3 regions of the Streptomyces sp. NPDC037013 genome follow, and region 2 is predicted to be linked to each of the others. Evidence: riboswitches for the same ligand, from Rfam matches in the RefSeq annotation. Region 2 holds a riboswitch; each other region holds the start of a gene.
The links. A riboswitch is a leader RNA that binds a small molecule or an ion and turns the genes downstream of it on or off. The one in region 2 is predicted to bind cobalamin.
Positions count from the first base shown of each region.

Region 1: linked by a shared signal. The riboswitch ahead of ACZ7DY_RS08840 (ribonucleoside-diphosphate reductase subunit alpha) and the one ahead of metE (5-methyltetrahydropteroyltriglutamate--homocysteine S-methyltransferase) in region 2 are both predicted to bind cobalamin.
Region 3: linked by a shared signal. The riboswitch ahead of ACZ7DY_RS18540 (energy-coupling factor ABC transporter permease) and the one ahead of metE (5-methyltetrahydropteroyltriglutamate--homocysteine S-methyltransferase) in region 2 are both predicted to bind cobalamin.

Region 1 covers NZ_JBVJRV010000002.1:840,167-847,234, reverse strand. The annotation lists gene ACZ7DY_RS08865 (carbon starvation CstA family protein) at 1-2,063, shown strand, start outside; gene ACZ7DY_RS08860 (YbdD/YjiX family protein) at 2,079-2,300, shown strand; gene ACZ7DY_RS08855 (DUF3311 domain-containing protein) at 2,411-2,680, shown strand; gene mctP (monocarboxylate uptake permease MctP) at 2,701-4,317, shown strand; gene ACZ7DY_RS08845 (GNAT family N-acetyltransferase) at 4,403-4,906, shown strand; cobalamin riboswitch at 4,968-5,090, shown strand; gene ACZ7DY_RS08840 (ribonucleoside-diphosphate reductase subunit alpha) at 5,222-7,068, shown strand, end outside.
Region 2 covers NZ_JBVJRV010000001.1:932,250-939,317, forward strand. The annotation lists gene metE (5-methyltetrahydropteroyltriglutamate--homocysteine S-methyltransferase) at 1-1,655, opposite strand, end outside; cobalamin riboswitch at 1,818-2,039, opposite strand; gene ACZ7DY_RS03985 (hypothetical protein) at 2,062-2,859, opposite strand; gene ACZ7DY_RS03990 (hypothetical protein) at 3,012-4,238, opposite strand; gene ACZ7DY_RS03995 (GNAT family N-acetyltransferase) at 4,362-4,865, opposite strand; gene ACZ7DY_RS04000 (LLM class flavin-dependent oxidoreductase) at 4,957-5,835, shown strand; gene ACZ7DY_RS04005 (TetR/AcrR family transcriptional regulator) at 5,899-6,555, opposite strand; gene ACZ7DY_RS04010 (alpha/beta fold hydrolase) at 6,610-7,068, opposite strand, start outside.
Region 3 covers NZ_JBVJRV010000004.1:879,862-886,929, reverse strand. The annotation lists gene ACZ7DY_RS18570 (hemerythrin domain-containing protein) at 1-307, shown strand, start outside; gene ACZ7DY_RS18565 (SGNH/GDSL hydrolase family protein) at 661-1,536, shown strand; gene ACZ7DY_RS18560 (endo alpha-1,4 polygalactosaminidase) at 1,685-2,509, shown strand; gene ACZ7DY_RS18555 (energy-coupling factor ABC transporter ATP-binding protein) at 2,563-3,471, opposite strand; gene cbiQ (cobalt ECF transporter T component CbiQ) at 3,468-4,217, opposite strand; gene ACZ7DY_RS18545 (energy-coupling factor ABC transporter substrate-binding protein) at 4,224-4,646, opposite strand; gene ACZ7DY_RS18540 (energy-coupling factor ABC transporter permease) at 4,646-5,356, opposite strand; cobalamin riboswitch at 5,387-5,570, opposite strand; gene ACZ7DY_RS18535 (PTS ascorbate transporter subunit IIC) at 5,680-7,068, opposite strand, start outside.

The DNA of each region.
Region 1 (7,068 bases), on a different contig from region 2:
GCGCCGCGGGCTGGACCGTCCTCGCCCTCGCCCGCGGCGAGGAGGTGTCGGCCGCCTGGATGGTGGCGGCGGCCCTCGGCTCGTACGCCGTCGCCTACCGCTTCTACGCCAAGTTCATCGCGTACCGCGTGCTGAAGGTCGACGCGCGACGGGCCACCCCGGCCGAGCGGCTCGACAACGGCATCGACTTCCACCCGACCGACCGCCGGGTGCTGCTCGGCCACCACTTCGCGGCGATCGCGGGCGCCGGTCCCCTGGTGGGGCCGGTGCTCGCCGCCCAGATGGGATACCTGCCCGGCACCATCTGGATCATCGCCGGCGTGATCTTCGCGGGTGCCGTGCAGGACATGGTCGTGCTGTTCTTCTCGACGCGGCGCGACGGCAAGTCGCTCGGGCAGATGGCGCGCGAGGAGATCGGTCCGTTCGGCGGGGCCGCCGCGCTGCTCGCCACCTTCGCCATCATGATCATCCTGCTCGGGGTGCTCGCGCTGGTGATCGTCAACGCGCTCGCCGCGTCGCCGTGGGGCACGTTCTCCATCGCGATGACCGTGCCGATCGCCCTGCTGATGGGGTTCTACCTGCGGGTCCTGCGGCCCGGCCGGGTCAGCGAGGTCTCCCTGATCGGCATCGTGCTGCTGCTGCTCGCCCTCGTCGGCGGGCGGTGGGTCGCCGAGTCGTCGCTCGCGGACACCTTCACGCTCGCGCCGTCGACCCTGGTGATCTGGCTGGTCGCGTACGGGTTCATCGCCTCGATCCTGCCGGTGTGGATGCTGCTCGCGCCGCGCGACTACCTCTCCACGTTCATGAAGATCGGCACCATCCTGCTCCTCGCGCTCGGTGTCGTGATCGCGCTGCCGACGCTGAAGATGGACCCGGTGACCGACTTCGCCTCGCGCGGCGACGGGCCGGTCTTCGCGGGCTCGCTCTTCCCGTTCGTCTTCATCACCATCGCCTGCGGGGCGCTCTCCGGCTTCCACGCCCTGATCTCCTCCGGCACGACGCCGAAGATGATCCAGAAGGAGACGCAGATCCGGATGATCGGCTACGGCTCCATGCTGATGGAGTCGTCCGTGGCGGTCATGGCGCTCGTCGCCGCCTCGATCATCGACCCCGGCCTGTACTTCGCGATGAACGCGCCCGCGGGCGTGGTCGGCGACACCGTCCAGGAGGCGTCGAAGGCCGTCGCGGGGCTGGGCTACAGCATCTCGCCGGCCGACCTGGCCCACGCCGCCCGCCAGGTCGAGGAGACCTCGCTGCTCTCGCGCACCGGTGGCGCGCCCACGCTCGCCGTCGGTGTCTCGGAGATCTTCTCGAAGGTCACGGGCGGCTCGATGCGGGCCTTCTGGTATCACTTCGCGATCATGTTCGAGGCGCTCTTCATCCTGACCGCGCTCGACGCGGGCACCCGGGTGGGCCGCTTCATGCTCCAGGACATGCTCGGGAACGTCTACAAGCCGTTCAGGAACATGAGTTGGCGGCCCGGCCTGCTGCTGACCAGCGCCGCCGTCACCGGCCTGTGGGGGTACTTCCTCTGGGTGGGCGTGCACGAGCCGCTCGGCGGGATCAACCAGCTCTTCCCGATCTTCGGCATCGCCAACCAGCTCCTCGCCGCCGTCGCCCTCGCCGTCTGCACCACGCTCCTGGTGAAGTCCGGGCGCCTCAAGTGGGCCTGGATCACCGGTGTTCCGCTCGTCTGGGACGTTACGGTGACGCTCACCGCGAGCTGGCAGAAGGTGTTCTCCTCCGATCCGCGCGTCGGCTTCTTCCAGCAGCGCGCGAAGTACCGGGACGCCATCGACGACGGCACGATCCTGCCGCCCGCCAAGACCATGGACGACATGCACACCGTCGTCACCAACTCCACGGTGGACGGCGTCCTTTCGGCGGTCCTGGCCCTGCTCGTCGTCGTGGTGGTCCTGGACGCGGCCCGGGTCTGCGTCCGGCACATCCGCCACCCCGAGGCCGCCCCGCTGCGCGAAGCACCGTACGTGGAATCGGAGTTGAGGGCCCCGGCCGGGCTCGTCGCCACCCGGGAGGAGAAGCGGGCGGCCCTCAAACCATGACAGGAGGCCCTGACCATGACAGGAGGCCCTGAGCACATGACGGCACCACTGCTGCGCGGTCTGCGCTGGATGCGCTGGTACGTCAGGGAGCTGACCGACGAATCGGCGTACGAGCGGTACGTGGCTCATCTCCGCGCGGACCATCCGGCCGCAACCGTCCCCAGCCGGCGCGCATTTGAACGCATGCGGACAGACCAGCAGGAGTCGGACCCGAGCAAGGGGTTCCGCTGCTGCTGAGCAGGGACATTGACCCGTCCGTTATCCGGACGGGGGTTCCATGCAGCGAGACTGTGGCTTAGATTTCCCGCACGTTAAGCATGGGATAAGTGAGGGAACGGAGCCGCGATATGTCAGATGCGCCTGAAGTGAACAGACCGGTCGTCACGCCGGTCCGCGTGGTCATCGCCGTCTGCCTCGTCGCGCCCTTCGTGGCGATGCTGTGGGTGAGTTCCTACGCCAAGGTCGACCCGACCCTCATCGGCATCCCGTTCTTCTACTGGTACCAGATGCTGTGGGTGCTCATCTCCACGGCGCTGACGATGATCGCGTACAAGCTGTGGCAGCGCGACCAGCGCGCCCGCAAGGCCGAGCGGGTCCAGGGGGGTGCCGGACAGTGACCACACTCGCATCGGGCGGCGTGAACGGCGTCGCCCTCGGGGTCTTCATCTTCTTCTTCCTCGCGGTCACGGTCATGGGCTTCCTCGCCGCCCACTGGCGCAAGGCCGAGAACGAGCAGAGCCTGGACGAATGGGGCCTGGGCGGACGGTCGTTCGGCACCTGGGTCACCTGGTTCCTGCTCGGCGGCGACCTGTACACCGCGTACACCTTCGTGGCCGTCCCCGCGGCGATCTACGCGGCGGGCGCGGCCGGCTTCTTCGCCGTGCCGTACACGATCCTCGTCTACCCGCTCATCTTCACCTTCCTGCCGCGCCTGTGGTCGGTCTCGCACAAGCACGGCTATGTGACCACCTCCGACTTCGTGCGCGGCCGCTTCGGCTCCAAGGGCCTGTCCCTGGCGGTCGCGGTCACCGGCATCCTCGCCACGATGCCGTACATCGCGCTCCAACTGGTCGGCATCCAGGCCGTCCTCGACGTCATGGGCATCGGCGGCGGCCCCGACACCAACTGGTTCATCAAGGACCTGCCGCTGCTGATCGCCTTCGCGGTGCTCGCCGCGTACACCTACTCCTCGGGGCTGCGCGCGCCCGCGCTGATCGCGTTCGTGAAGGACGGGCTGATCTACCTCGTCATCGCCGTCGCGATCATCTACATCCCGATCAAGCTGGGCGGTTTCGACGACATCTTCGCCAAGGCCGGCGACGCGTTCGGCGTGGTCAACGAGAAGACCGGCAAGCCGCGCGGCGCGCTCGCGCCACCCGAGGCCGGTCAGTGGACGTACGCGACCCTGGCGCTCGGCTCCGCTCTCGCGCTCTTCATGTACCCGCACTCGATCACGGCGACGCTCTCCTCCAAGAGCCGCGACGTCATCCGCCGCAACACCACGATCCTGCCCCTGTACTCGCTGATGCTCGGCCTGCTCGCGCTGCTCGGCTTCATGGCGATCGCGGCCGGGGTCAAGGTCGACAACGGCCAACTGGCGATCCCGCAGCTCTTCGAGGACATGTTCCCCGACTGGTTCACCGGCGTCGCCTTCGCGGCGATCGGCATCGGCGCGCTCGTGCCGGCCGCCATCATGTCGATCGCGGCCGCGAACCTCTTCACCCGCAACATCTACAAGGACTTCATCAAGCCGGACGCGACGCCCGAGCAGGAGACCAAGGTCTCCAAGCTGGTCTCGCTCCTGGTGAAGGTGGGCGCCCTCGCCTTCGTCCTCACCATGGACAAGACCGTCGCGATCAACTTCCAGCTGCTCGGCGGCATCTGGATCCTGCAGACCATGCCCGCGCTGGTCGGCGGCCTGTTCACCCGGTGGTTCCACCGCTGGGCGCTGCTGGCCGGCTGGGCGGTCGGCATGGTCTACGGGACGGTCGCCGCGTACGGCGTCGCCTCGCCGACCCAGAAGCACTTCGGCGGCTCGTCGGACGAGATCCCCGGCATCGGCGAGATCGGCTACATCGGCCTGACCGCGTTCATCCTGAACGTGCTCGTGACCGTGGTCCTCACCTTCGTCCTGAAGGCGCTGAAGGCCCCCGAGGGCGTCGACGAGACGTCCCCGGAGGACTACACGGCGGACGCCGGCGACCCCGGTGTCGTACAGGAGCTGCCGAAGGCCACCGCGGGCTCCGGGCACTGACCCGCCCCCACAACCGCACCGCATCCGACAAGGGCCGCCGGAAAACCGGCGGCCCTTCGTCGTCTCCTGTTGCACACTGCGGCGCATGGACATCACGATCAGGCGGGCGAGGCCCGAGGAGTACGGGGCCGTGGGCGACCTCACCGCGCAGGCCTATCTCGACGACGGACACCTGGACTTCGGGACCGAGGACCCCTACCTGCCCGTGCTGCGGGACGTGGCCGGACGCGCGGCGCACGCCGAGATCCTGGTCGCCGTTGCGGACGACATGGCCGGGGAGCTGCTCGGCGGCGTGACCTTCGTGCCGGACGGCGGGCCCCTGGCGGACATCGCGCGGGACGGCGAGACCGAGATCCGCATGCTGGCGGTCGCGCACGCGGCGCGCGGCCGGGGCGTCGGCGAGCTCCTGGTGCGCTCGTGCGTCCAGCGGTCCAGGAACGCGGGCCGGAGCCGGCTCGTGCTCTCCTCCTCGCCCTCCATGCGCACCGCCCACCGGCTCTACGAACGCCTCGGCTTCCTGCGGACCCCGGAGCGCGACTGGTGCCCCCTCCCCGACCTGCCGCTGCGCACCTACGCCTTGACGCTCTAGACCCCACCTCCCTGACCCGACACAAGATGTGGGCCTGCTCCCGAAGCGCGACACAAGATGTATGCTCGTGCTCGCTGTCGCCGCAGGGGAATCCGGTGCAAGTCCGGAACTGTCCCGCAACGGTGGACGTGTACGCATTTGTCGTACGCGGAGTCCGAAGACCTGCCGGCAGCGCACCCGTGCCGTCCGGCCCGGGTGCCGACCGTCCGGGCCTCGTGGAATGGGCCGGTGGACGCGGTACGCCGCCCTGCCCGGGTGCGCCCGTGTGTGCCGACCCCTCCCCCAGGCCCAGAGCCGAGCGAGGGAGAGCTCCACGTGACCATCGCGCCTGCCGAACCTGCGTCAGCGCCGTCACCGACGACCGCCGAGGGCGCCGACGCGCCGGGGACCGCGCTGCTGCGCACCCTGACCGACCTCACCGCCGACCTCCCCGACGCCGACCCCGGGCGGGTCGCCGCCGCCGCGCTGCGGGGCCGGTCGGCGCGGGCCGACGAGGCGGAGCTGCGGACGCTCGCGACGGAGGCGGCCGCGGGGCTCATCTCCGAGGACCCGGCCTACTCCAAGCTCGCCGCCCGGCTGCTCTCCCTCTCCATCGCCGCCGAGGCCGCCACCCAGGGCGTGCGTTCCTTCACCGAGTCGATCGCGGTCGGCCGGCGCGAGGGCCTGATCGCCGACCGCACCGCCGCCTTCGTGACCTCGCACGCGGCCCGGCTCGACGCGCTCGTGGAGACCGCGCTCGCCGACGGCGCCGACTTCCGCTTCGGCTACTTCGGCCTGCGCACGCTGCACAGCCGCTATCTGCTGCGTCACCCCATCACCCGCCAGGTCATCGAGACCCCGCAGCACTTCATGCTGCGCGTCGCGAGCGGCCTGGCCGAGGACGACAGCACCCGCGCGCTCGACGAAGTCGCCGCGCTGTACGGCCTGATGAGCCGCCTGGACTACCTGCCGTCCTCGCCGACGCTCTTCAACTCCGGCACCCGCCACCCCCAGATGTCGTCCTGCTACCTCCTCGACTCCCCGCTGGACGAGCTGGACTCGATCTACGACCGCTACCACCAGGTGGCGCGGCTCTCCAAGCACGCGGGCGGCATCGGACTCTCGTACTCGCGCATCCGCTCCCGGGGCTCGCTGATCCGCGGCACCAACGGGCACTCCAACGGCATCGTGCCGTTCCTGAAGACGCTGGACGCCTCGGTCGCCGCGGTCAACCAGGGCGGGCGCCGCAAGGGCGCGGCCGCGGTCTACCTGGAGACCTGGCACTTCGACATCGAGGAGTTCCTGGAGCTGCGCGACAACACCGGTGAGGACGCGCGCCGCACCCACAACCTCAACCTCGCGCACTGGATCCCGGACGAGTTCATGCGCCGGGTCGCCGCCGACCAGGAGTGGTCGCTCTTCTCGCCCTCGGACGTGCCCGACCTGGTCGACCTGTGGGGCGAGGAGTTCGACGCCGCCTACCGGGCGGCGGAGGCCGCGGGGCTCGCCAAGAAGACCCTGCCGGCCCGCGAGCTGTACGGCCGCATGATGCGCACCCTCGCGCAGACCGGCAACGGCTGGATGACCTTCAAGGACGCCGCCAACCGCACCGCCAACCAGACCGCCGAGCCCGGCCACACCGTGCACTCGTCGAACCTGTGCACGGAGATCCTGGAGGTCACGGACGACGGCGAGACCGCGGTCTGCAACCTCGGCTCGGTCAACCTCGGCGCCTTCGTGCGGGACGGGGACATCGACTGGGAGCGGCTCGACGAGGCCGTCCGCACCGCGGTGACCTTCCTCGACCGCGTCGTCGACATCAACTTCTACCCGACCGAGCAGGCCGGGCGCTCCAACGCCAAGTGGCGCCCGGTGGGGCTCGGCGCGATGGGGCTGCAGGACGTCTTCTTCCAGCTGAAGCTGCCCTTCGACGCCCCTGAGGCGCGCGCGCTCTCCACCCGGATCGCCGAGCGGATCATGCTCGCCGCGTACGAGGCCTCCGCCGACCTCGCCGAGCGCAACGGCCCCCTGCCCGCCTGGGAGAAGACCCGCACCGCGCGCGGGGTGCTGCACCCCGACCACTACGGCGTGCAATTGACGTGGCCCGAGCGGTGGGCGGCGCTGCGGGAACGTATCGCCACCACCGGGATGCGCAACTCGCTGCTGCTCGCCATCGCGCCGAC
Region 2 (7,068 bases):
GTCCAGCGCACCGTCATCGGCTCCGGCCGCGCGATGTCGCCGGCGAGGATCGGCGGCCGCACGTAGCGGGTGCCGTACGACTGGACCCAGCCGTGCTGCGTGGCGAGGTAGCCGGTGAGCTGCTCGGCGAAGTACTGCACCATGTCGTTCCGCTCGGGTTCACCGTGCACCAGGACGTCGATGCCCGCCTTCTCCTGGAAGGAGATGACCTCCCGGATCTCGGCCCTGATGCGCTCCTCGTACCCCGCCTCGTCGATCCGTCCGGCCCTCAGGTCGGCGCGGGCCGACCGCACTTCTCCGGTCTGCGGGAAGGAGCCGATGGTCGTCGTCGGCAGCAACGGCAGGCCGAGGCCCGCGCGTTGGGCAGCCGCCCGCTCGGCGTACGGCTGGGCGCGGTGGACGTCGGCCCGCGTGACGGCCGCGGCGCGGGCGCGCACCGCCGGGTCGCGGGTGATGGGGGAGTTGGCGCGGGACGCCAGGTCGGCGCGGTTCGCGGCGAGCCGGGCGGAGATCGTGTCGGTGCCGCGCGCGAGGCCCTGGGCGAGGGTGACGATCTCCGCGGTCTTCTGGCGGGCGAAGGCGAGCCAGCGCAGGATCTGCGGCTCGATGTCCCGTTCGAGGGCGGCGTCGATGGGGACGTGCAGGAGGGAGCAGGAGGCGGCGACGTCGACCCGGCCGGCCAGGCCGAGCAGGGTGCCGAGCGTGGCCAGGGACTTCTCCAGGTCGTTGACCCAGATGTTGCGGCCGTCGACGACACCGGCGACCAGCCGCTTCCCGGGCACTCCGCCGACGGCGGCGAGCGCGTCGAGGTTGGCGGCGGCCGGCCCCGTGAAGTCGAGGGCGAGTCCGTCGACCGGCGCCTTGGTGAGCACGGGAAGGGCGTCGCCGAGCCGGTCGAAGTACGAGGCGACCAGGAGCTTGGGCCGGTCGGTGAGGGCACCCAGGTCGCGGTAGGCGCGGGCCACGGCGTTCAGTTCGGCGGGAGTCCGGTCCTGGACGAGGGCGGGCTCGTCCAGCTGCACCCATGTGGCGCCGGCCGCGTGCAGGTCGGCGAGGACTTCGGCGTAGACCGGGAGCAGCCGGTCGAGGAGCGTCAGCGGATCGAAGTCGGCGGGCACCCCGGGCGCGGGCTTGGCCAGCAGGAGGTAGGTGACCGGTCCGACGAGGACGGGCCGCGCGGTCAGCCCCAGCGCGTGGGCCTCCGCGAACTCGGCGACCTGCTTGGAGGAGTCCGCCGTGAACACGGTGCCAGGACCCAACTCGGGCACGAGGTAGTGGTAGTTGGTGTCGAACCACTTCGTCATCTCCAGCGGCGCCACGTCCTGGGTGCCGCGAGCCATCGCGAAGTAGCCGTCCAGCGGGTCCGCTTCGACGGCGTGACGGTGGCGTTCGGGAACCGCGCCGACCATGACGGTCGTGTCCAGGACGTGGTCGTAGTACGAGAAGTCGCCGGTCGGGACCTCGTCGATCCCGGCGTCGGCCAGTTCGCGCCAGTTCGAACGGCGGAGCTCGGCGGCGGCGTCCCGGAGGGCGTCCGCGGTGACACGGCCCTTCCAGTAACCCTCGATCGCCTTCTTGAGTTCGCGGTTCCGGCCCTGGCGGGGGTAGCCGTACACGGTGGCCCGTGCTGCCGCGGCTGCGGGCTTGGTGGTCACGGAGATCTCCTTCGCGAGATGAATCCCTGAGATCCCGGCGACGGGACGCGAGCGCGAAGGGTGACGCACCTGACGGGACCGGATCGCGCGTTGGCGCGGACGCCCGTCTGGTATGCACGCCGACCCGCCCACGAGGTCACCGGGATATCCGCGCACGAGTGGTTCGCGCACGGACAGCGGGCAGGTCTTCGGACTCGCGGGCGCGTCCTCGTGAAGGAGGACCCCTACTGGCCGTCGCTTCCCAGGACCGGTCGTGCGGTCCCAGTGCGTGTGACGGCGGTCGTTCCCGCTCACCGCTGCGGGGCAGTCCCGGATTTCCACCGGGTTCCCTCTTGCGACGCTCCCGCCTGGCGGGCGGGGCGAACCAGCTGCGTCGATCACCTTACGGGGCCGTCCGCGAAATCGGCTACTCCCCGCACTCCCGGGCCCGCCGCCCGGCGCCGCTGATCAGGTCGACGCGCTGCCCCGCCCCTTCCTTGAGGACGTAGAGGGTGCCGTCGGTGGGGGACCAGTCGCGGGGGGCGAGGAAGACGCGGTCACCGGAGACGTGGAAGAGGCGCAGGCCCGCGTATTCGTACGCGTACTGGCTGCCCTTGTCGGTGACGCGCCGGAAGCAACTGCCGCCGCCCCGGATCATCAGGTCCTTCTCGCTGAAGACGACCACTGCGGGAAAGCCGTCGCGCAGGGTCCGCTCGGTGAGTTCCGCGCGGCCCCGGCCCGCGATGGCCGCGTACGACGACACGGCCCAGAACAGCGAGAGCACGCAGATGAAGAGGGTGAGCCCCCAGAGCCGCAGGTCCCGGCGATCACGGGTACGGGCGTACGCGCTGAGCGAGAACCCGCCGATCGCGGAGAGCGGCAGCACCAGGTCGAACAGCCAGGGGCTGAGCGGATACAGCGGGGTGAGGGCGACGGGCACCGTCCAGGCGTGGCGCAGGACCCGAACGGCACGGGCGAGCCGTTCCGGTTCACCCGCGGCCCGGCGCAGCAGCCCGAGCACGCCGAGCGCGACGCCCGCCGCGAGCCAGGCGGGAAGGTAGAGGGCGCTGACGCTGCGCAACAGGTAGTCGCTGGTGGAGAGGTGGAATACGGTGTCGCGCAGCCCGAGCGCCTTGGTCTCCGCGTCGGTGCTCGCCCAGCCGAAGTAGAAGAGCACCGCGGTCAGCAGGGTGACCAGGGATCCGATGGCTCCGACGACCTCCATCCAGCTGATCCGGGGTTCGGCGGGGTCGGGGGGAGACGGTGGGGGTGACGGGTCCGGCGGGTCCGGTGGGTCCGGCGGGGGTGGTGGGGACGCGGGCTCCGGGTCGGGGTCGGGGTCGGGTTCAGGGCCAGGCTCAGGGGCCGGGGGTTCGCTCATCGGAAGAGTACGGTCGTCGCACCGGGGGAGCGGTGGGGCCGGGCGGTCGGGGACGCGAACGAGGACGAGGTCGTGGGCGAGCCGGAACCGGAGCCGGACGGCGACCGTGGGACACCGCTCCAATCGAGGGTGAACGCGGCCCGCGCGGCGATCCTGACGCCGCTCTTCGTCACGAGCGTCACGTCGATCGCCGTCGGGCGTCGGCCGCCGAATCCGTCCGGCCCCGGAAGGTCGACGGCGACGGTCCCGTCCTTGCAGCACAACACCCTTTTGTCCAGGCCGTCGAAGGGCTTCAGGACGATCGGGGCGGTCAGTTCCGGCGCACGCAGCTCCACGGTCGCCGGGGCGTCGGGCCACGTGCCGTGGAAGCCGGCCGTGTCGCCCGGAGTGACGCTGAGGCGCGTGGCGGCGATCTTGTTGGGGCAGGCCGCACTGCCCGGCGGTGCGGAGCGCAGCACCACTCGCTCGTCGCGGTGCCGCTGGTAGTAGGCGACGAAGCGTCGCAGGACGGCGTACGCGTCACCGTCCTTGCACAGGTACTCGGCGTTCGCGGGCCGGTAACCGCTCGCACGCAGGCCCGCTTCCGCTTTGATCGCGATGGCGAGTCCGTCGGCCTCGCCCTGCGCGGCCTTGCAGATACCGGCGAGGCCCTCGATGACCTTCCAGGAGGCCGGACTCGCCGAGTTCCCATTCCCCTTGTCGGCGGCGGTCGCGCTGCTGTAGGCCTCCCGGCACTCGCCTCGCTGGAGCAGGTCGTACAGACTGTCGGGCTCGAACAGGTCGTCGACGTTGGGTGACTTGGGCCCCCATGGCAGCCAGGCGGGCACCTCTCCGCCTCCGTGCTCCCCGCCACCGCCATCGCCGCCGGCCCGGGTGCCGTCGCGGTCGCGGTTCCGGTCCCCGTCGCTGCCACCGGTCTGCCACTCACCGCCTGCCGTACCGCCCGTCGTACCGTGCGTCGTTCCGCCCGACGTGCCGGCTGTGGTGCCGCCCGTCGTGGTGGTGGTGCCGGGCGCGGTCCCGGGGCCGACGCCTCCGGTGTCCGTCCCCGCGCTCGTACCGCTCTCCAGGGAACCGCCGCCGCTTCCGCCGCCCCGCGCGCCGCCATCGAGGGACCCGACACCTCGAATCCCGAAGAACAGGCCCAGCACGAGAACGAACCCGACGACGGCGAAGACCCATACCGGCACCCGCGCGGAAGCCGGACCGAAGCGAACAGCCATGACGCAACCCCCGTTTCGCCTCCTTCCATGATGCTGCCGAGAGGGGGTGCCCGGCATGCGTTTGCGTCGGAAGGCGGGGATTCCGGAGGCGGGGATTTGGCAGACCGGGGTCGTGTCACGGATTCACGGCTTCCAGTACAGCGCCGGGTCGGGGTGGTCGACGAAGCCCAGGTCCCGGTAGAGCGGCTCACCTTGGGACGACGCGTACAGGTCCACGCGGGAGGCCTCCCGTTCGTGGAACCAGTCGAGTAGGGCCCGCATGATCGCGCGGCTGTGGCCGCGCCGCCGGTACGCGGGGTCGGTGACCACGCCGATCACATGGCCGACGCGGCCGTTGCGGTTGTGCGGGCCGGGGAACCACTGGTCGACGGTGCCGATGCCGCAGGCGGCGAGGCCGTCCTCGCCGTCCACGACGAGGATGCGTGCGGAGTCGGCGGTCAGCCGGTCCCGCAGGACCAAGGTGAGGTTCCGGCGCCAGTCGTCCTGGCCCGGCGCGGGGTTGAAGTAGTCGCCGCCGAGTGTCTCGAAGAGCAGTGCCCGCAGGCGTACGAGTTCGGGGAGGTCGGCCTCCACGGCCTGGCGGACTTCGGTGCGGAGGAGGGTGGGTCGTCCGGTGGGCTGGATCATGCGGATCAGCCTCATGTAAGGGCCTTGTGCATCACAACCCTTACACGAGAAAGCTGTTGATCGCGGACGGACGGCGCGGTAGGAAGACGGCATGACGACACTTGGCGTGGTGTTCCGCCCCCAACTTCCCCCTGAGCGGCTGCGCGACGTGGTGCGCACGGCCGAAGCCGCGGGACTCGCGGAGCTGTGGCTCTGGGAGGACTGCTTCCTGGAGAGCGGTATCGCCGCCGCGGCCGCTGCTCTCGCCTGGTCCGAGCGGCTGCGCGTCGGCGTCGGCCTGCTCCCGGTGCCGCTGCGGAACGTGGCTCTCACCACGATGGAGGCCGCCACGCTGCACCGGCTGTTCCCGGGCCGGGCGATGCTCGGCATCGGGCACGGCGTGCAGGACTGGATGGGGCAGGTGGGCGCCCGCGTGGAATCACCACTGACGTTGCTGCGCGAACATCTCCACGCGATGCGTGCCTTGTTGGCGGGTGAGCGGGTGACGGCGAAGGGGCGTTACGTCCGGCTGGACGGTGTGAAGCTCGACTGGCCGCCCCCGGCAGCCCCTCCGGTCTACGCGGGCGCGCGCGGCCCGCGCTCGGTCCGGCTCACCGGTGAGGCCGCGGACGGCACGATCCTGGACGCGAGTGCGTCACCCGAGAGTGTTCGTCGAGCGCGCCAACTCATCGCGGAGGGACGGGAGTCGGCCGGGCGCGGCGGTGACTCGCACCACCCCGTCGTCGTCTACCTCCTCGCGGCGACGGGGCCGGACGGCGCGGCGCGGCTGAACGCCGAAATCCGGCACGAGGGCTGGGAGGAAGCCTCGGGGGTGGGTGTCGCCGGGGACGCGGCGGAGGTCGCGGAAGCCGTCCGGAGGCTGGCCGGAGCGGGGGCGGACACGGTCGTGCTGCAGCCCACCGCCGACGAACCGGACCCCGAGGGTTTCATCCGCTTCGTCGCGGACGAGGTGGGCCCGCTGGTGGCCTGAGACCAGACGTGTGTGTGCTGCCCGGCGCGGGGAGTCCGTCTCCCTCGCGCCGGGTCCCGGCCGTCACGCGCCGGGCGCGGGGTCCTTCAGGCACAGGCCGTTCTCCCAGATCTTGTTGAGCGTGGTGACGAGCCGCTCGTACGGAACGCGCTGCCCGAGCACGAACACCATGTAGGCCATCCGGCTCACCATCACGGACAGCGCGTGCGCGGTGACGAGCGGGTCCAGCTCCGTGTCGGCCTGCCCGTTCTCCTGGAGGGTGCGGATCAGCTTGGCGTTGCGCCGCGCGAAGGCGTTGCCTCGCTCGATGCGCAGCGCCATGAACTGCTCGTCGATCTGGGCGACTTGCTCGAACAGCGCCATGAGACGGGCGTTCTTCTTGTACGCGCGCAGATACTCGCGGTTCGAGGCGTCGATGAGCTCACGGGGATCGGTGATGCCGGTGCGCTCGCGCAGGTGCGGGTGGAGCATCTCCTCCTGCACCTGCTCGACCAGCGCCTGGAAGATCTCTTCCTTGCTGTTGAAGTACGTGTAGAACGACCCGGAGGCGACGTGGGCCGCCTTGGAGATGTCCGTGATGCGGGCGTCCAGATATCCGTCGCGCTCGAAGACCTCGCGGGCGGCGGCGATCAGGGCGTTGCGCGTCCTGACGCCGCGGGCGCTGCGGGGTGTGATCGGTTGCTTCTGGCCGCCGTCTGCGGCCGGGGCCTGGGCAGCCACTGCGATCCATTCACTGTCGGTCGAACCTGCACGTATCGGTGGCAGCGGATGCTATCAGCCGATGTCGGCGAGGAATTCCAGGAGCACGGCGTTGACCTCGTCGGCCCGCTGCTGCTGGACCCAGTGGCCCGCCCCGTCGAGGACGACGTTCCCGCGCTGGTCGGCCAGCATGTGGTCGAGGTCCTTCGCCGGCATGAACTGCGCCACGACGTCCCGGGAACCGGTGAGGAAGAGCGCGGGCTGCGTGACGCGGCGGTCGGCCAGATGCTCGGTCAGCGCCCAGTTCCGGTCCAGGTTGCGGTAGTAGTTCAGACCGCCGGTGAACCCGGTCCGCTCGAACGTCTCCACGTAGTAGGCGAGTTCGTCCTCGTCGAGCCATGGGGGCGGCGCGAGCTCGTCCTCGGAGCGCTCGGTCCGCTCGGCCCACCGGGCGGAGTAGATCTCCTTGGAGACGAGGGTCCTGCGCACGTCGCGGCCGAGGGCCTCGTCGGCGACGCCCGGCTCCTGGAACCA
Region 3 (7,068 bases), on a different contig from region 2:
GAACATCGACGACGAAGAGGTCGAGCACGGCGAGGAAGAGCACGAGGAGGGCAACGAGGCGCTCCTAGAACTGCTCCAGGTCGATGAGGTCGGCTCGGACGAGTGGGACGAGAAGCTGGAGAAGCTCGTCGAGGCCGTGAACCACCACACGGACGAAGAGGAGCGCACCATCCTCAACGACGCCCGCGAGAACGTCGCCATGAAGCGGCGCGAGGAACTCGGCTCGGCGTTCCTCGCCGAGCGCGAGAAGCAGCTGGCCGCGCACGCCGGGAACGTCGACGACATCCGGCGCATCCTCAAGAAGTGAGGCGCGGCGCGGGCCGTCGGCCGCTCGCCGGGGTGTGAGCTCCCCCGGCGAGGCGCTGAGCCGACGTACCGACGTACCCGCGTACCGGCATGTCCGAATGAGCGAACCGCTGTGGCGGCAGGCCTCTCCTCCCCTGCCGCCAACCCCGCCTTGCCGCCGTCTGCCCGCCGCCTGCCCGCCGCTGAAGTGACGCGGCGGGCTTGTCACCCGGATGCCAAGGCGCCCCTGCGGGATGCGCACGCGCGCACGTAGTGAGCTGTCTCCTCGTGAACTACGTTGCACACGCCCCACGTCTGGGCCCCCGCGCCACCACGCCCCCGCTCACCCCTGCCCGGAGGAGAATCCCCATGCGCATGCCCGCCCCGCATCGCTCGGCCGCGTTCCTCGCCGCCGTCACGGGAGTCGCCGCCCTCGGCCTCGGCGCAGGACCCGCCGCCGCCCACTCCGCGGAGCCGCTGCGCTACGTCGCCCTCGGCGACAGCTACAGCGCCGGATCCGGTGTGCTCCCCCTCGACCCCGAGGCTCCCCTCGTGTGCGCCCGCACGTCGAAGAACTACCCGCACCTCCTGGCGGCCTCGCTCGGCGCGAAGCTCACCGACGTGACGTGCGGCGGCGCCCAGACCAAGCACTTCTCGTCGGCCCAGTACCCGGGCGTGGCACCGCAGTTCGACGCGCTGAAGAAGGACACGCAGCTGGTGACGCTCACCATCGGCGGCAACGACAACAACACGTTCATCACCTCGGTCCTCGCCTGCGGCAGCGCGGGCGTCCTCACGGGCGGCAAGGGCAGCCCCTGCAAGGACCGCTGGGGCGGCACCTTCAAGAACGAGGTCGAGACGAAGACGTACCCGGCGATCAAGGCGTCACTGAACGAGATCAGGACCCGGTCGCCGAAGGCCCGGGTCGCGATCCTCGGCTACCCGTGGATCACCCCGGCGAAAGCCGTTCCCGGCTGCTTCCCCAAGCTGCCGATCGCGGAGGGCGACGTGCCCTACCTCCGTGATCTGCAGGCCCACTTGAACGGCGCGGCGCGGCGGGCGGCCGCCGAGACCGGCGCCACCTTCGTCGACATGGCCGCCGCGTCCGACGCGCACGACGCCTGCCGTCCGGCGGACCGGCGCTGGATCGAACCGGTCGTGTCCGGCACGAACTTCGTGCCCGTGCACCCCAACGCCGCCGGCGAGGCCGGGATGGCCGCACGGACCGCCGAGGTCCTCGACCTGGCCTGACCTGACGCCCGCCGCGCGGCCCGGGTCCGGGGGCTGCGATCCTTGTCGGGTGACCGGGATCAAGTGGCGTACCAGCATGAACGGCAACAGGAACGGCGTGGACCGCTCCGCGCGGACGGACGAAGGAGCCGCCGCGCGGCCTGCGGCCATGAGGCGGACCGCGCTGGCCGGCGCCCTGCTCCTCGCCCTTCTCGCCGGCTGTTCCGGCGGGCCCGGTGGCTCCGGTGGCTCCGGTCATCCCGAGCGCGATGTCCGGCAGCCTCCCGTCGACGCCGCCTTCGACTACCAGCTGGGCGGCGCGTACAAGCCGCCGTCGAAGGTGCGCGCCGTCTCACGCGACCGCACCGCCGACCCCGTCCCCGGGCTCTACAACATCTGTTACGTCAACGCCTTCCAGGCCCAGCCGGGCAAGGAGGCGGCGCGCTGGTGGCAGCGCGAGCACCGCACGCTGATCCTGCGCGACGAGGAGGGCAGGCCCGTCGTCGACGAGGACTGGCACGAGCCCCTGCTCGACATCTCCACCCGCGAGAAGCGCGCGGCGCTCGCGAAGATCGTCGGCAAGTGGATCGACGGCTGCGCCGAGGCGGGCTTCGACGCGGTGGAGCCCGACAACCTCGACTCCTACGAGCGCTCCGACGGCCTGCTCACCCCCGACGATGCGGCGGCGTTCGCCCGGCTCCTCGCCCGACGCGCGCACCAGCGGGGGCTCGCCATCGCGCAGAAGAACACCACCGATTTGCTGGACCGACGCAAGCGGATCGGCTTCGACTTCGCGGTGACCGAGGAGTGCGCGCAGTACAAGGAGTGCTCCGACTACGCGTCCGCCTACGACGGCAAGGTCTTCGACATCGAGTACGTGCCGAAGGACTTCGACGCCGCCTGCCGCGCCTGGGGCGGGAAGCTGTCCCTCACGTTGCGCGACCGCGATGTCCGGCCCGCCGGTGAGGACGGTCACGTGTACCGGCACTGCTGAGGGGCCCGGCGGGGCGGGCCGCGCCGGCGACGTGCGCCGGCGCGACGCCCCGGTCAGGCCTCGCGCGCCCCGCCCGTGTGCGCGCCGGGCCCGGCCACCAGGGCGGCCAGCTCCTCCGCGGTCCGCGGGGTTTCGCCCGTGGCGCCCGGCAGGGCCTGCGTGCGCAGGAGTTCCGCGACGGCGATCCCCCACGGCAGGTGCAGACCGGCCTGCGCCAGCAGGTCCCGTCGGCCGAGCATGTCCGCGACCGGCCCGGTCCGCACCCCCGAGGGGGTGAGCAGCGCCGCGTCGTCGGCCCAGCGCAGTGCCAGGTCCACGTCGTGGGTCGCCATCACGACGGTCGTCCCCGCCTCCCGCAGCTCCCCCAGCGTGGCGAGGAGGCGCTCCTGCCCGTCGGGGTCGAGTCCCGCGGTCGGCTCGTCGAGGATGAGCACGCGGGGGCGCATCGCCACGGCTCCGGCGATGGCGGTCCGCTTGCGCTGGCCGTAGGAGAGCAGATGGGTGGGCCGGTCGGCGAGCGGCTCGATGTCGAGCGCCGCGAGCGCCTCGGCGACCCGGGCGCGCACCTCGGGGTCGGGCAGGCCGAGGTTGAGCGGGCCGAAGGAGACGTCCTGTTCGACGGAGGCGGCGAAGAGCTGGTCGTCCGGGTCCTGGACGACCAGCTGGACGGTGGTGCGCAGCCGGGTCAGGCCCTTGCGGTCGTACGTCACGGGGACGCGGTCGACCGTCAATCTGCCCGCGGCGGGCCGCAGTCCACCGCTGAGCAGCCGCATCAGGGTCGTCTTGCCGCTGCCGTTGCGGCCCAGCAGGGCGAGGGCGCGGCCCTCGACGACGTCGAAGTCCAGGCCGCTGAGCACGGTAGGGCCGTCCTCGTACGCGTAGGACGCGTCCCGGAGGGCGACCATGGGCCCGTGCGGCCCGCCGCGGGCGCCCGGCTCGCGCAGAGCCGTCGGCTCGGTCATGGCAGGAACCTTTCCAGTACGAGGGTGAGGGCGACCAGGCCCACGAGCAGGGCCGCGCCGGCCGCCACGAAGGGCCGCGAGATCCGGGCGTCGGGCACGAGCACCCGCAGCGTCCCGTCGTAGCCGCGGCCCGCGAGGCCGGCCTGGAGCCGGCTCGCCCGGTCGAAGGCCCGCACGAACGCGGTGGCGCCGAGACCGGCGAGCGAGCGCCAGGTGGCGGCACGGGTGGTGTGGCCGAGGCGGGCGGCCTGCGCCTGCCTGATGCGGCTCATGGAGTCCAGGAGCAGGAAGCTCATCCGGTACGTGACGAGCGCCACGTCCACGACCGGCGCGGGCACGCCCGCTTTCACCAGGCGGGGCAGCAGGTCCGACATCGGCGTGGTGAAGGCGAAGAGGAGCACGCCGAGTGAGGCCGCGGAGGTCCGAAGGAGCAGGCCTCCGGCGCGTGCCGGTCCGCCGTCGGCGAGCGTCACGAACCCGTCGGGGCCGCCGAGTTGGACGAGCAGGGTGAGGGCGCCGGTCACGCAGAAGCCGAGCGGCACGCGGTAGGCGCGCCACAGTTTGCGGGGCGGCACGCCCGCCGGCCCAAGGAGCAGGACGAGCGCGGCGAGCATGACCAGCGCGGCGCCCGGCCAGGGCGGCAGGGAGATGGCGAGGACCGTGAGGCCGAGTCCGAGCACGGCTTTGTCCACGGGGTGACGGCGGCGCCAGCGACTGCTGTGCGCCGCCGCGTCGATGGGCAGCACGCCGCCTCAGACCTGCTCGGTCTCGGGCCGGCCGCCCTCGGCGCCGGCCGGCGTGGCGACCGTCCGCTCGACGGCACCGTCGGTGCGTTCGGCCGTCGCCTGTGCCGTGCCCGCGTCCTCGGCGCGCGCCTGCTCCGCGCCCTGGCGGCGGCCCTTGCGCAGCCCGAAGTAGTACGCGAGCACGCCCGCGCCGAGGGCCGCCTGCAGGGCGAAGAGGGCCGATTCGATCTCCCCCGAAGGGGGTTCGTACAGCGGCGAGAACCAGGGCTTGTAGTCCGGTTCGTTCTCGGTGATCGCCGTCTCGGCCTGTGCGTCGGAGCCGGTGAACGGCTCCTTCTTGTCGTCTCCGAGCCCCAGGGCGAGGGGCAGCACCGCGAGCGCGGCGACGATGACGAGCAGCAGGGTGTTGATCTTCGCGTTCCGGCTCATCAGGCGCTGGCCCCCGTCTCCGTCTTGGTCGTCGTCCCGGCCTGCTTGCTCTGCAGGAGCACGCCGAGCCGGGTGAGCTCACCCTTGCTGGACTGCACGAGCAGCCGCATCACCAGGACGGTGAGGAGCCCCTCGCTGACCGCGAGCGGGACCTGCGTGACGGCGAAGATGCCGCCGAACTTCCCCAGCGCGCCGAGGAAACCGCTGCTCGGGTCGGGGAAGGCCAGCGCCAGCTGGACGCTGGTGACGCAGTACGTGGACAGGTCGGCGACGAAGGCCCCGAAGAAGACGGCGGCCATGAGCGGCACGTCGAACCGCTTGAGGAGCCGGTAGACCGCGTATCCGGCCCAGGGTCCGACGATCGCCATCGAGAAGACGTTGGCGCCCAGGGTGGTGAGTCCGCCGTGGGCGAGCAGCAGCGCCTGGAAGAGCAGGGTGATGGTGCCGAGCACCGTCATGATCGGCGGCCGGAACAGGATCGCTCCGAGGCCGGTGCCCGTCGGGTGCGAGCAACTGCCCGTCACGGACGGGATCTTCAGGGCGGAAAGGACGAATGTGAAGGCCCCGGAGGCGCCGAGGAGCAGGGTGCTCTCCGGGTGTTCCTTGACTTCACGGGTCAGGGAGCGGACTCCGTGGACGACGAACGGCGCGGACGCTACGCCCCAGGCGATCGCGTGCGCCGGTGGGAGGAAACCCTCGGCTATGTGCATGGCTCGGCAGACCCTCTCCAGCACCTCGTGGATGGACAACGCGCCTTGGCCGGTCTCCTGGCTGACGGGTCGTACCGACCGGACTCCGCCTTCCCGGGTGCGTGTGCACCCAGTGGCTGCCGCGAGGGCTGGAGCCGGACTTCCCGATCACAGTGGCGAGGGCCGCACCGGCATCACACCGGATTTCCCGTGCACCAAGGCGTGGCGACATTAGTGCGCAACTGATCCGCTGACAACTTGTGCGCGGGGTGCGGTGGTGTCGTACGTGTGCGCGCGTACCACCGCGTACGCCCCTGTTCAGGGGCTATGTGTGGCTGGTGGGGTCACCGGGGCGGCGGCGGGGGCGGCTTGGGCGCGCCGCGCGGTGGCCGGATCTTCGCATACGCGACCGGTCGTCCGGCGGAACCGGGGGCTGTCGGCGGAGTGTGGGCACCCTCGGCGGGGAGCAGGGCGTCGCGATGGGCTCCGGGGTCCCAGCCGGTCTCCACGACCCGCTTCTGGAAGACCACGGCGCCGAGCAGGAGGGCGGCGCCGATCAGCAGCATCAGGAGGATTCCAGTGGTTTCGCCCGTCTTGGCCGCATGGCCGATGAGGGTGCCGAACCAGCCGAAATCGGCGTCGCCGAAGGTGGTGTTCTCCTTGCCGAAGGCGCCGAGGACCTTCAGGAGCAGGGCGGGCAGGAAGGTGATGAGGAGGCCGTTGACGAAGGCGCCCGCGGCGGCGCCGCGCCGGCCGCCGGTCGCGTTGCCGTAGACGCCCGCCGCACCACCGGTGAAGAAGTGCGGGACGAGGCCGGGCAGGACGAGGGCGAGCCCGAAGGCCGGATGGAAGATCCAGGCGAGCAGGCCGAGCCCTGCGAGGCCGCCGGCGAAGCTGGAGACGAAGCCGACCAGGACGGCGTTCTGTGCATAGGGGAAGACAATGGGCGCGTCGAGGGAGGGCACCGCGCCGGGCACCAGTTTCCGGGCGATGCCCTGGAAGGCCGGGACGAGTTCGCCGAGGATCGTGCGGACGCCGAAGAGGATCACGGCGACGGCGATGCCGAACTGCAGGCCCTGCATGACCGACTGCATGACGTAGTCGCCGACGCCGCTCGCGCCCGGCGCGCCGTCCTCGCCGAAGGCCTTGAACGCCGCCTCCTTGCCCGCCTTGCCGAGGAAGACCAGCGACATGATCAGGTAGATCAGGACCATCGACAGGGCGGTCGCCACCATCGAGTCGCGCAGGAAACGCAGGCCTTCGGGGAGGTTCATCTCCTCGGTGCTGCGGCTGCGGCGGCCCACCAGTTGCCCGGTCGCGCCGGCCGCGATGTAACCGGCCGTCCCGAAGTGGCCGATCGCCACGTTGTCGTCGCCGGTGACGCGCTTGGTCCAGGGGTGCGCGAAGGCGGGCAGGGCCACCAGCAGGATGCCGAGCAGGACGCCACCGACGAGGACCACGGCCCACGACGGCCGGCCCGCGACGGCCGGGACCATCGTCAGCAGCGTCGCCATGAACAGGATGTGGTGGCCGGTCAGGAAGACGTAGCGCAGCGGGGTGAAGCGGGCGAGGGCCAGGCTGACGGCGAAGCCGAGGATCATCAGCCACGCGACGCGCGATCCGTACTCCTTCTGCGCGATGCCGACGATCGCCTCGTTGGTGGGGATCACGCCGTGTGCCCCGGTGGAGCCCTGGATCATCTCGCCGAGCGGGGCGAGGGCGCCGACGACGAG